3 regions of the Paenibacillus sp. CFBP 13594 genome follow, and region 3 is predicted to be linked to each of the others. Evidence: riboswitches for the same ligand, from Rfam matches in the RefSeq annotation. Region 3 holds a riboswitch; each other region holds the start of a gene.
The links. Region 3 has a riboswitch for S-adenosylmethionine ahead of metA (homoserine O-acetyltransferase MetA). Riboswitches for the same ligand answer to the same signal wherever they lie in the genome.
Positions count from the first base shown of each region.

Region 1: another riboswitch for S-adenosylmethionine. It lies ahead of IFU39_RS27190 (methionine ABC transporter ATP-binding protein); the one in region 3 lies ahead of metA (homoserine O-acetyltransferase MetA).
Region 2: another riboswitch for S-adenosylmethionine. It lies ahead of mmuP (S-methylmethionine permease); the one in region 3 lies ahead of metA (homoserine O-acetyltransferase MetA).

Region 1 is NZ_JACYVQ010000011.1:73,068-77,794, reverse strand. It holds gene IFU39_RS27200 (MetQ/NlpA family ABC transporter substrate-binding protein) at 1-215, opposite strand, end outside; gene IFU39_RS27195 (methionine ABC transporter permease) at 291-950, opposite strand; gene IFU39_RS27190 (methionine ABC transporter ATP-binding protein) at 951-1,985, opposite strand; SAM riboswitch class I at 2,112-2,253, opposite strand; gene IFU39_RS27185 (Cthe_2314 family HEPN domain-containing protein) at 2,392-3,108, opposite strand; gene IFU39_RS27180 (COX15/CtaA family protein) at 3,314-4,252, opposite strand; gene IFU39_RS27175 (thioredoxin family protein) at 4,565-4,727, opposite strand, start outside.
Region 2 is NZ_JACYVQ010000010.1:67,224-71,950, reverse strand. It holds gene IFU39_RS26005 (ABC transporter permease) at 1-49, shown strand, start outside; gene mmuM (homocysteine S-methyltransferase) at 129-1,196, opposite strand; gene mmuP (S-methylmethionine permease) at 1,174-2,586, opposite strand; SAM riboswitch class I at 2,679-2,780, opposite strand; gene IFU39_RS25990 (Ger(x)C family spore germination protein) at 2,851-4,053, opposite strand; gene IFU39_RS25985 (GerAB/ArcD/ProY family transporter) at 4,050-4,727, opposite strand, start outside.
Region 3 is NZ_JACYVQ010000006.1:377,531-382,257, forward strand. It holds gene corA (magnesium/cobalt transporter CorA) at 1-843, opposite strand, end outside; SAM riboswitch class I at 1,295-1,418, shown strand; gene metA (homoserine O-acetyltransferase MetA) at 1,655-2,572, shown strand; gene IFU39_RS21025 (PLP-dependent transferase) at 2,597-3,784, shown strand; gene IFU39_RS21030 (trans-sulfuration enzyme family protein) at 3,781-4,727, shown strand, end outside.

The DNA of each region.
Region 1 (4,727 bases), on a different contig from region 3:
ACGACTTGTAAACGAATACCTTGTGCTTCCAGCTCAGGCTTGATGCTTTCCAGAATCTCTGCGTGTGGTGTAGGTGAAGCTCCAACTTTCAATTCAACTGTACGTGGTGCACCTGCTGAATTATCTGCGCCGCTATCAGCGTCCTTATTGTTTCCGCAAGCTGCGAGAACCGCAATCAGCATAAGACTAAGTAGAGCGAATGACCATTTTTTCATGTGTAAAACCCCTTCTCTAATCATTTTTTTCATGTGGCGTCCGCATGAATGCATATCCATCATGTTATCTATGTGTTATTTCCTGGTGAAAAATGTAACCAAGCGATCTCCAGCCATCTGGAGAATTTGCACAAGAATGATCATCGACACTACGGATATAATCATGATTTCATTTTGATAACGATAATACCCATAGTTGATTGCCAGCGTTCCCAGACCTCCACCACCAACCATGCCCGCCATCGCCGTGTAAGAGACAAGCGTAACGATGGTAATGGTTATCCCAGCAACCAAACCAGGTAACGCTTCAGGCAGTAATACCCGTCTTACAATCTGTCCGGTCGATGCACCCATCGACTGTGCCGCTTCAATGACACCCCGATCAACTTCTCGCAACGTCGTCTCCACCAATCGAGCAAAGTAAGGAGCTGCTGAAATAACTAAAGGTGGTATAACACCTAACACTCCTGTAGCTGTACCGACGAGTGAACGAGTGAATGGAATAAGAGCAACAATCAATATGATAAATGGAACTGAGCGCAAAATATTCACAATCAAGGACAATATAATGTACACCGTCCGTGATTTGATCGAAGCAGATCGGGCTGTCATGAACAGCAGAACTCCGAGCGGTAAACCAAAGATTACGGTGAACAAGCCTGATACACCCAAAATTTGCAGCGTCTCAATAGAGGCTTTACCAACCTCTTCCCAACGTACGGTTGAAAAATCCATCTAACGAAGCACCTCCACATCAAGTCCCTCTGCGGTTAATTCTGATATCGTCCGATCAATCGCAATGGAATCACCCTCGAACCGAACGGTCAGCTGTCCATAAGGCACCTGTTTAATCGTAGAGATTGTACCCTGCAGGATGGCAAAATCCACGCCTGTCTTACGTACCGTTCTCGACAAAATCGCTTCATACGTTTTGTTACCCAGAAAGGATATCTTCACAAGTTTGGAAGCAGCACCTGCCTGCAATTCAATGCCTGCATTCGCCAGAGCGGTCTCTTCCAGAGCAAGTCCAGCTTCATGGTCACGCATCATGAAGTCCCGCGTAATCGCATGCTGCGGCTTCAGGAACACTTCGGTTACAGGTCCCTGTTCCACAATGCCACCTTGATGAATGACAGCTACCTTGTCACAGATGTTCTGAATGACATGCATCTCATGTGTGATCAGCACAATCGTAAGGTTGTACTTTTCATTAATGTCGAGCAATAACTTCAGGATTGAATTTGTCGTCTGCGGATCAAGTGCCGAAGTAGCCTCATCACAGAGAAGTACATTCGGATCACTTGCAAGTGCTCTCGCAATCCCTACACGTTGTTTCTGTCCACCCGATAATTGAGCTGGATATTTGTTGCTATGGTTCTCCAGGCCAACGAGATTGAGCATTTCCTTCACTTTGCGATCAATGGCATCCTTTGGTGTATTCACAAGCTTTAGCGGAAAAGCCACATTATCATATACCGTTGCCGAAGATAACAGATTAAAGTGTTGAAAAATCATCCCGATCTTGCGTCTCTGTTGCTGCAGTTCGGTTTTGCTCAGTTCAGTCAGGTTGATCCCATCAACCCATACTTCACCCTCCGTAGGCCGTTCTAGCAAATTAATGCAGCGAATCAATGTACTTTTGCCCGCTCCAGAATGCCCAATCACGCCGTAGATTTCGCCCTTTTGGATGTTCAAATTCAGCTCGGATAACGCTGTTGTAGATTTTGCCCCTTTGCCGTACGTTTTCGTTAAACCTTTTAATTCAATCAATCGCACTTGCCCCTTTCCAACCACCTACATGTATCTTTACCCGATCTAAAGGAAAACTCCCCTTAAAGTACAAAAAAAGAGCCCTTTGCAGAAACAAAGAGGGCTCTTCACGTGAAAGAATATACCTTCTCATCTGCCAAAATCGTGCCTTGCACCATTTTGTAGGAATTAGCACCTAACATCTATAACGAATGATACATGTATCATGTCATTACAAATCGGTTGCCGGGCTTCATCGGGCCTGTCCCTCCGCCGCTCTCGATAAGAAATATGTTATTGTAGGATTTTATAAGTTCATGTAGTTTATGCTTTATAATGTGAATGTAACTTTTGAGAAATATCATTTCATTCTTCGTCATTGTAACACTCTAATTGAAACTCAGTATATTCCAAGTATTCCGATTTGTCAAAGGGAATTATTTCTTTTCCATATTTTGTTAATATAACGATAAGAGGCTGTTAACGTTTCACAGACCATATCGACGCCCTGACGCATTTCCTGCACATGCTGATTCAAATCCTCCAATTTCACTTTACCTTGCAAGGTCTGGTGTAACTGCCACAGGTCATCATGCATTTCTGAGTTCATGTAGTGAATTTCCATATTACGTCGTTTGCGCAGCTTGCTCATCGGCTCACGATAAGAGTCCTTGATCTGTATTAATTGCAACGCAAGATCATGGTGCTCCCTCGCATAATCGAACTGCCTTAACACTGTAAAATAAGAAAAATGCGCTTTGGTATTTGAAGTATTCAACTGGAATATTTCATTTAGTACCGTACCCACTTTATCCAGGATGGCAAAGCAGCGGATAAAGCCATCTTTGTAGAAATACACATACCGTGCATACTCTGCTTTTTCAGTCGCCGTCATATCATCCGTTGAGCCTGCAACGACCTTATTGCGAAAATGAGCAGCAGCGAAACAGCTTTGCTCTAGTTCATCCAGTGAGGAGATAAGTCCCTGAGTCCACACATACAGTTTCCGATAGTCATGCGTGGGATCATGGTCCACATGCATTTGTCGTTGAAATAACTCAAGCGTATGCGCCATTGCGTCCATCGCTGCCTTCAATTTACCTTCGTTTATACGTGGCTTTTCCCCCAACAACGTTCGCAGCATATCTAACCTCCTCTTTTCCAAATCAACAAGAATTCATCACCGTAAACGTAACACATCATCCATTCCGTGTAATTGCTGCTTGCCATAGGTTGCCCTGATCCCCCTGACATCAAACAAAGTCCACCTGTCCAATGATGTACATCACTGGATGGTGGACTTTCATATTTAGCCCAAGTACCTTTGGAAAAAAGAATGGATCTATATCTTAGAAACGATTAGCCGGGCGATGCAGCTTGTACACCAGGAAACTCATATACGTTAAAACTCCGAATAATATGGCGATATCCAACATATGAGCGAGAGCTACAAACATGTATACTTCCGGACGGTTCATTGTCACCATCATGAAAATACCAATGACTACTTGCATCAGGATGAGAACAACGGATACCACGCCAAGGGTACGCATTTCCTTGTTGTCCGGATGATTACGGTAAGCGAAGTGACCCAGAATTGCGATAACAATCACGAGCGACGCTGCTGCTGCACGGTGAGCAAAAGCAACCGCTACCCCACCCGAAAGCTCAGGAATAATCTGCCCGTTACAGAGCGGAAATCCGGAACATCCGCCAGCAGAATCCGTGTGACTCACAAATGCACCCGTGTATACCACGAGATATGTGTAAATAGTGGAGAACCAGACCAGATTCCTGAATTTTTTGCTAACCCGAGGGTATTTATTCAGGCGTTCCAATCCGCCATCTTTAGCCTCCTGCCTTATGCCCAGTGCCATCATTAGAGAACTGGCAAAAGCAATCAGTGCAAAGCCAAAATGCAGTGCCATGACTGCTGAAGATTGGGAGAAGACGACGGCAAAAGCACCCATGATTCCCTGGACGATAACAAATACCAGAGTTAAGAAAGAAAACAATTGCAGGTCACGGCGTGACTTGCCAAACTGCAGAAAAGCAACAAATGAGGCAATGGACAACAGTCCAGCCAGTGCACTTACAGCGCGGTGGGAATATTCAATGAGTGAAGCCACAGTATGTGCCGGAACGAGTTTTCCGTTACATAAAGGCCATTCTGTTCCGCAGCCAAGGCCTGATTCCGTTTTGGTTACGATGCCTCCACCAAAAGTGGCCAGAAACATGACAAGACAGGTTAATACGGTTAACCATTTAAACAAAGTTAAGTGTTTCAATTTTTTCTCACCCGCTGTTGGTTTAAGATGGCGAAGAATATTCTCCGCTTGTTTCGGTACTTTGACACTTATTTCACAACTAAATTCATTATACCGGATAAAATGTTCATTGACGTCGCGCTTTGTGACAAAATGTTAACGTCTGGTGAAATAATGACCCGCAGGTCATTGGGGTTATGTAATTGAGGGATATGCCAGTTGAATTGTGTCTTAAACTGAATCCTAAACACAAACGCCATTTCCCTATTTCAAGAGAAATGGCGTTTCATCTAGTATACCCTTTTACAAAATGAACCTGTCATACTTTTATTATCATTTATGGATCGTGTTGTACACTTCAACTGCTCGATCTAAGAACTGCTCAATCTCTTCTCTCGACTTGCGCAGCTTGTTCACATACCGTACGAGTTCGCGGCCATCTGTATACGCCACAAAGCTCGGAATGCCAAGAATATTCTGCTCTTCACTAACGGTT
Region 2 (4,727 bases), on a different contig from region 3:
TTCGCGAATTATTCGTGGGGCATCGCCACGTATGTTGGTTATCGAATAAGGTAGTCAGGATTCTATAACGCAATAACAGCCCTTCCATGCCTTTATAAAAGGTGGAAGTGCTGTTATTGCGTTATGATTTAACTCCGCCACTTCTTCGCAAGTTCGCCAATCTGATGTGGCGTAGTTCGGCAGCAGCCACCAATAATTTTTGCGCCCGCAGCAACCCACTGTTCCGAAGCATCACTCATACTGCCACATGTACCCTGTCCACTCCACGTCTTCGTTGCTGCATCGTATACTTCTCCCGAGTTCGGATACACAATAACAGGTTTATCGCTGGTACGGCTCAAAATACCCACTGCTTCCGTCACCACTTCCATCGGAGCACAGTTCAGGCCAATCGCCGCAACCTGCGGCTCGGAGCCAAACGTCTGTGCACATACCTCAAGCAGTGTGCCTTCGCTGATGCTTATCCCGTCTTTTAAAGAAAAAGATAACCAGGCATACGCATGAGGAAACTCCTTCAGTAATTCAACCAGCACCTGAGCTTCCTGCAAGGAAGGAATCGTCTCAAACGCCAGAATATCAGCACCCGCTTCAATCAGCGCCGCCATACGCGGACGGTGAAATGCGGCAAGCGTCTCATCCGACACGCCGTAATGACCCACATACTCTGAACCGTCCGCCAGATAAGCGCCGTACGGACCTACGGACCCGGCAATAATTGGACGTAGACGAAGACAATTTCCTTCGCGATCCCCTGTACGATCTGTTATATACTCCTCATTCTCCACCGTCTCAGCACGTACCGAAGAAGCTTCTACAAGCTGACTTGTCGAGCTTTCTCTCCCTACTAGTCTACTCTGCACTTCTGCCCACACGTCATCTCTCGCCTGTGCAGCCAGTTCCACCGTCTTGCGGATCAGCTCCAGTGCTGCCTGTTCATCGATCCCTCTCTTGCGGAAACCATCCACCGTCGCCTGATAACTGGATGTAATCGCACAGTCGGCTCCTGCTCGAAAATAATCTGCATGGACCTGAACGATAACATCCGGATTCTCAAGTAACACACGAGCAGACCATAGTGGATCATCGAGATCACATCCATGCTGTTCGAGTTCCGTTGCCAGCGCTCCATCCAGAATCATGACCGGATGTTCACGCAGGATCCGTTCTAAGGGGTTAGTCTGTTGTGCTTGCGTCATGTACTTGTCCTCTTTTCTTATTCACACGTTCTGTCAGATAATAAGCAGCGTAACACACTGCAATAAACGGAACCCCACAATATAGCGCAATTCGCTGTGTCGGGTCAAAGGCAATACCTATGCATGAAGCCAGGCATAATATAAATGAAACAATTGGTACCACCGGATATAGTGGTGTGCGGTAGACCAGATCTTTGACCGCATGTCCTTCCCGGATATATTGTCTGCGGAACATGTATTGGGAGACACTGATACTCATCCATACCGCAACGACAGCCAGACCTGAAATGGAAACCAGTGTAATATACACGGTACCTGGCGCAATGATGCTGGACAGCAAGGCCAACGCACCACCCACCATACTAATCAGAAGTGCATTCAGCGGTACCCCGCTTTTGGTCAATTTGGCAAACCACGGAGAGATCGTTTTTTTGTCAGCCAGAGACCAGAGCATCCGTGAAGATGCATATAGGCCCGAATTGGCAGCAGAGAGAATCGCCGTCAGAATAACAAAGTTCATAATGTCTGCTGCATAGGGTACACCCACCCGCTCCATTACCGCTACAAACGGACTTTCCAGTACACTGGCATCCGACATGGGCAACAAGGCCGACAAGATAATAATCGTTCCGATGAAGAAAATAACCAAACGCCACAGCGTTGTATGAATAGCTTTCGGTATCGTCTTTTCCGGGTTCTCCGTCTCACCCGCGGCAATGCCGATTAACTCGGTGCCTGAGAAGGCAAAGTTTACAGCAAGCATGGTCATCAATATGGCTGTAGCCCCATGAGGGAACCACCCGGATGCGGTAATATTCGATAGAAATGGAGCCGGTTCAGAATCCGCCATGGGAATGAACCCAAACATGGCTGCGCCACCGATAATAATGAAGATTACGATAGTCACTACTTTTACAGATGAGAACCAGAACTCGGATTCCGCAAATAATTTCACCGTTAATGCATTAAACAGAAAGATCATCAGTGCAAAGAGCGCACTCCATATCCATACGTTCACCGATGGGAACCAGCGCTGCATCAGCAATCCAGCGGCTGTGAATTCGGAGCCAAGCGCAACAGTCCAGGTTAACCAGTATAACCAAGCCACCGTGTAGCCTGTTGCCGGTCCGATATATTTGGCTGCATAACTATGAAATGCTCCCGTCTCTGGCATATGAACAGACAGTTCACCAAGACAGAGCATCACCAGATATACAACGATGGCTCCGATTAGATAGGACAGAATGGTTCCCAGTGGTCCCGCCTGCTGAATGGTGTAACCTGAGCTGAGGAATAATCCCGTTCCAATGACTCCTCCGAGAGAGAGCATGACCACATGCCGTGCTTGCATTTTCCGCTGAAAATGCCCTTTGTCGTTGTTGTTTTCCATACCAGCTGCTCCCCTACTTCTTCATCCAGAAAAAACAAAAAAGACCCACTCTGCCTAAAGAGTGCGCCGTTACTGACAAATAAAAACAAACGCTCCTATCTATCAGGCTTTCACCCGCTGGAATTAGCACAGTATCCTTCAGATCTGTTGCTGAGGTTTCTAAGGGCCAGTCCCTCCACCTCTCTGGATAAGAAAATGATTTTTTACTAATATAGCGATCTATCATGAATGTGTCAACATTTAAATAATAAATGGCACACCTCGCTATTCCGTGGAAGACCCCGGATTGGTGATGGTGGTCTTTACCTCATACGTGATCGGCACGGTGCTAAAAATTTTATCCCAATCGTCTTTGACTTTTTTCCATGTTTTAGGTTCTTTGATACGCAAGCTATCCCGAAAATCCGCAACATCTACTTTATAGGTATGCTGCAGTTTGTATAACACCTGTCGAATCTGTTGTTCAGCCAGTTCAGCAAATTCTTTTTCCAATTCTCTGAGATAAGCACCTTTTTCCTCTTCCTCTGGAGCACGCCAATCCTCCATCAACCAGCCTTCGGATTCAGTCTTCACATGGAATGAAATATCATCGCCAACCACTTTTGGAATTATTTTTGTTTTTTTCTTCTTCATTTCATATACAACAGTGAATCCCGCTTTATTGTATGTCTTCAAGATGCCTCCTTTTTCTTTAGGTCTGATCCACGACAGCCCTTCTAGATCCGTTTGGCTGAGTTCCCCGATGAATTTGGTCGTTTTCCCATCAAAGATACTGGCACCGGAGAACTTGTCCTCTCCATTGAAGTTCAGTACATTCTGGAGCAAAAAGCTGGAACCGGATTGCATTTGTGCATCTAGTTTGGAGAGTAGAACGGGGTCCAGGATTTTATTGGACAAGTACGAATTACCTGTAATACCTGTAAGATAAAATGCTGGAATCCGGGAAGGATCATCTGAAGTCAGTACATCAGCAGCGCGATGATGGCTAATCAGCACCAGACAGTTAGGACGAATATCGTTATCCCGAAGTACAAAATCCAGCAGCTGGTCCAGACCATACTTTTTGGCGATATCCTTGGACACAACGATAACCTTCAGATGATGCCCGATGAGCGGATGATCTCGCCTTAGTGCAAACTGACGAAAGATTTGCAGCAAGGAATCTCCGGTAAGCTGTTCATTGGAGTAGGACGTTTTACCAGAAGCAGGTGACCCGGATTGTTGGCTCTTCTGACTGCTGGAGTTACCGGGAGCAATCTGTACCGTGGCTGTCACATTGTTCTGCTTGGAATACGCTCCTCCCTGATTAGCGATGTTTTTCTCAAATTCCGTCTCTTTGCCAATATCGATCCCAAGACCAACGTATACACTTAGATCCTCTATCTCCCGACTGCTCCAACATCCGGATATCGTTAAGAGTATGCATAATACAGTGGCTAAGCGTAACAACATACGGAATGTAATCATGCATGCTTGCCTCCTTTTTTACGAATCAGACTTAACAACAGTAGTACCAGAGGTAAAATGGCAAATAACCATACGGACACGTTACCCAGCATATCTCCTAGTTCGAAGGTATCATCCACGGTCTTGGGCATCATTGCTATCAGATAGATGAACGGAAGCAGACCGTACATAATACCTTTGATTTTTTTGGAACGGAACAAATCACGAATACCCACCGACGCGCAGTAATGTGTGATCGCTGTAGTCGAGAAAATTTGCATAATCCAGATGACCAGCAATAAGGATTCGAATCTTTCGAATATTAAACCTTGTATCTCAAAGCTTCTTACCAAATCCAGCGTTGGCCAGGTTCGCGTTTTGATCCCATCAAGGGATAAACTGCCTATGACCATGACAACCGTGATCAAGTAGATAATGGTGGATATGAATATCCCCCAGCTCATTGCTTTATTGCTTTTCTTCGGATTTTTCATATAGGCAGTCATGACTAACATCACCTCATAGCCCGTATAAGACAATAGTGATGGTTTTAGCCCTTTGAAAACGGGCATAACCCCATCACCGAGAACGGGTCTCAGATTGCCTATCTCGAATAACTGATTACTGAGCAAAATTTCAATTACAAATATAATGATCGTAATCGGCAGAATAATCTCGAACACGCGTACAATGAC
Region 3 (4,727 bases):
AAGCTCTGGCATATTCGTAAAGTTCATGCCGTATATACCGGTAATGACCGTCAGCGGCATGAAGACCGTGGTAATGGCGGTAAATACACGCATGATCTCATTCGCCCGGTTCGCAATACTGGATTGGTAGGCTTCTCGCAAGTTGCCCATCAGGTCGCGATAAGTCTCAAAGGTTTCAGATATTTTTACAGCATTCTCATAGATGTCACTGAAATACTTTTGCAGTTGATCATCGATGAGACGCAGATCTTTTTTGTTCAGGGTGTTGATGACCTCTTTCTGAGGTCCAAGGACTTTTTTCAGCCACAGAATCTCACTGCGCAGCCCGATGATTTCATTCAGATGTGACTTTTTGGTGTGCATCAGAATGTCTTCCTCAAGCTTCTCGATCCGTGCTTCAATTCGGTCACCTACGGTGAAATAATTATCAACAATCAAGTCAACCAGCAAATACAGCAGACGATCCGGTGTGCTGATTTCCTGTTCCCACAGGATGGGTTTCAGTGTGCGCAATTCGCTGACCTTTTGCTTGGTAACACTAATAATGAAATGTCTGCCGAGGAATAAGTTCACCGCACGTAGAAATATCTCTTCATCATCGAAACGGATGCTATTAATCACAATAAAATAATGGTTCTCATAAATTTCAATCTTCGGACGTTGTTCTTCGTCACTAAGACAGTCTTCCACAGCCAGATCATGCATCAAGAACAGCGGCTGAAGTACCGCCAAATCGTCTACGTCTGCATCAATCCAGTAAAATCCTTCCGCTGGTGGAGTCAGCGCCTGCTGAATGTCGTCCACCGGAATAAATACACCGTTGTTTACCAACCGGATTTTCATCGTTAATCTACTCCTTCTGCACCCGCCAACTTGGCGGATATTATCATTATGGGCGCAAAAAGAACAAATCAGCCGGTCGGCAGCGGAGCCTGGAGATCAGGGCTGCGTTCACTATAAAATCAAACGGAAGTCACGTCCCGCTGCCGGCATGCTGATGTCAATTCTCTATGCAGTTTGTCGGAATTCGGCTGCCAGTCAGGCCTCGGGTCGCCATCCATTTAATATGTCACCTCTCACATAAGGGTTTATAACACCTTGTTTAGTATACCGCTGGTACAAGGTGCTTTCAAGCGCAAAAATGTGTCTATTTCGCGCCCTGAGGCAGTGTATGACAACGGATGATGAACGGTTCCGATCTGGGAAGCAGACATCGAACTGCATCTTGACGTGAGGGCATTAATGTAATAAAGTAGACGGTGAACCATATTAAATTACAATCTAATACAGCGAAATCTTATCAAGAGTAGGTGGAGGGACTGGCCCGATGAAACCCGGCAACCGGCGGTATACCGCACGGTGCTAATTCTTGCAGCGACTAAGTGTCAAGTGGCACTGTTGTAACTGAGAGATGAGAGAGGCGCATATCTATTTTACATATGACCTTTCTCGAAATCCGAGGAAGGTCTTTGTCATATGCCCCGACTTCTCAGCAGTGATTTTCGCTAAGGAACTTGAGGTTGTTTGTAACGTTGGATGAAAGAACAATTCAATGTTTTTACAAGCTCAAGGCAGTCTATAACTGTATTGATGTGAAGACATCAAGCCAGGGGTGGCTGCATCTATCTATGCACAAGGAGGAGTTAGATTTACTATGCCAATCAAAATACCTGATACTCTACCAGCAAAAGAAGTACTTGAAGGAGAGAATATCTTCGTCATGGATGAAACTTCTGCATATCAGCAGGATATTCGTCCACTCCGTATCGCTATATTAAACCTGATGCCCACAAAGGAAACGACCGAAACACAATTGCTTCGTCTGGTGGGAAACACGCCTATTCAGGTGGATGTCGTTCTCGTACATCCCAAATCCCATACGTCGAAGAATACGTCTCAGGAGTATTTGGATCTGTTCTATAAAACCTTCGATGAGATTGAGCACCGCCGTTTCGATGGAATGATTATTACGGGTGCCCCGGTGGAACAGATGGATTTCGAAGACGTGAACTATTGGAATGAAATCCAGGAGATCTTCGAATGGACCAAAACCAATGTGACTTCAACCCTCCACATATGTTGGGCTTCCCAGGCAGGTTTATACCATCATTTTGACGTACCCAAGGTTGCACTTGATGAAAAGTGTTTTGGCGTTTTCCCACATACCATTAATAAACCACATGTTCCGTTGTTGCGTGGATTCGATGAAGTATTCAACGTTCCACATTCCCGTCATACGGAAGTGAGACGCGAAGATATTGAAAAGAATGAGAATTTAGAGATTTTGGCTGAATCCGAGGAAGCGGGGATCTTCCTGGTTGCTACCAAAGACGGCAAACAGATTTTTGCCACAGGACATGCCGAGTATGACCCGTTCTCATTAAAGTGGGAGTATGACCGGGATGCAGCCAAAGGGTTGGATATCGCATTGCCTAGACATTATTATCCGAATGACGACCCTTCCCGTGTGCCACCGGCTACTTGGCGCGCTCATGCCAACTTATTATTCTCTAACTGGCTCAATTACTATGTGTATCAAGAAACACCTTATGATATTGGTCCGCAAATCTAATCGAGATTACAGGAGGATGCAGCAATGGAAGACAACAACAAGTTGAAAATCGAAAGCCGCTTAGCACAAATTGGGTCCATCAATGAACCGGTAACAGGCGCCATTAACTTTCCGATCTATCAATCCACTGCGTTTCGCCACCCGAAGCTTGGACAAAGCACGGGGTTTGATTATATTCGTACGACTAATCCAACCCGTAAAGTATTGGAAGAAGCCGCTGCAGCGCTGGAGTCCGGTGATGCAGGGTTTGCCTGTAGCTCGGGAATGGCCGCGCTGCAAACGATTTTTGCCATGTTTGGTCAAGGGGATCATCTGATTGTATCGCTGGATCTGTATGGTGGAACCTATCGTCTGCTGGAACGTATTCTGTCCCGTTTCGGCGTAACTGCAAGTTATGTGGACACGAATGACCTTGCAGCACTGGAGAAGGTTCGTCAGCCGAATACCAAAGCGGTATTTATTGAGACACCAACCAATCCACTGATGATGATCACCGATGTGGAAGCCGTTGCTTCCTGGGCGAAAAGTTACAACCTGTTGACCATTGTTGACAACACGTTGTTGACTCCATTTTTCCAACGTCCGATTGAACTGGGTGCCGATATCATCATTCATAGCGCTACCAAATATCTGGGTGGACACAATGATGTGCTCGCTGGACTAATTATTACCAAAGGTGAAGCGTTATCTGCAGAGATGGCGTTCTTGCATAATTCCATTGGAGCGGTATTGTCTCCAAGTGACTCCTACCAGTTGATGAAAGGGATGAAAACGCTGGCTCTTCGCATGGAGCGTCATGAGCACAATGCACTTACTATTGCTAAATACTTGCTTGAGCACCCAGCGGTGGTTGAAGTGTATCATCCAGGCCTATCCGATCATCCGGGGTATGAAATACAGAATAAACAATCCACCGGTAACACAGGTATCTTCTCTTTCAAAGTGAAGGATGCACGTTATGTTGAACCGTTGCTGCGTCATATCAAACTCATTGCTTTTGCCGAAAGTCTCGGCGGAGTTGAATCACTCATGACTTATCCCGCAGTACAGACTCATGCAGATATTCCGCTTGAAATTCGTGAAGCCGTAGGTGTGGATGACCGTCTGCTCCGGTTCTCCGTAGGCATTGAACATGCAGATGATCTGATTGCAGATCTCGGCAATGCTCTGACAGTTGCACAACAGGAAGTGGAAGGAGGCGTGCACTCATGAGTGAGTCCAACAACAAACCCAATTCCGAGTTAAAATTTGATACCAAGTTGCTCCATTTTGGCGATGAAATTGACAAAACGACTGGAGCATCGAGTGTACCGATCTACCAAGCATCAACATTCCATCATTTTGATATCTTCAATCCGCCTCAACATGATTACAGTCGTTCGGGTAATCCGACACGTCAGGCTTTGGAAGATTACATCACATTGCTGGAGGGCGGGGCACGAGGTTTTGCCTATTCTTCAGGGATGGCTGCGATCTCAAGCGTGTTCATGATGTTCTCCGCAGGGGACCACATGATTGTAACGGAAGATGTATATGGAGGTACGTATCGTTTGCTTACTTCCATATTAAGCCGTATGCAGATCGAGACAACCTTTGTAGACATGACCAATATAGATGAAGTAAAAGCGGCACTCAAACCAAACACCAAGGCAGTTTATATGGAGACACCGTCCAACCCTACACTGCGAATTACGGATATCGCTGCTGTAACTGACTGGTCGAAGGAACATGACCTGATCACGATTCTGGACAACACCTTTATGACACCGTACTATCAGCGTCCAATTGAGCTTGGTGTGGACATCGTCGTACATAGTGCTACGAAGTTTCTCGGAGGTCACAGTGATGTACTGGCAGGGTTAGCGGTTGCTCGCACGGAATCACTTGGTGTACAACTGAAACAGTTGCAAAATGGACTTGGAACTGTACTCGGGGCACAAGAATCCTGGCTTCTGATGCGCGGTATGAAAACCTTAGGGGCTCGCATGGCTCATAGTGAACGGAGCACAGCCAAACTGGCGGCATGGCTTAATCAGCGCAGTGATATTACCGCTGTCTTTTATCCTGGACTGGAGGATCATCCGGGCCGTGAGGCACATGAGCGCCAGTCCACAGGATATGGAGCTGTCGTTTCATTTGACGTCGGTTCAGGCGA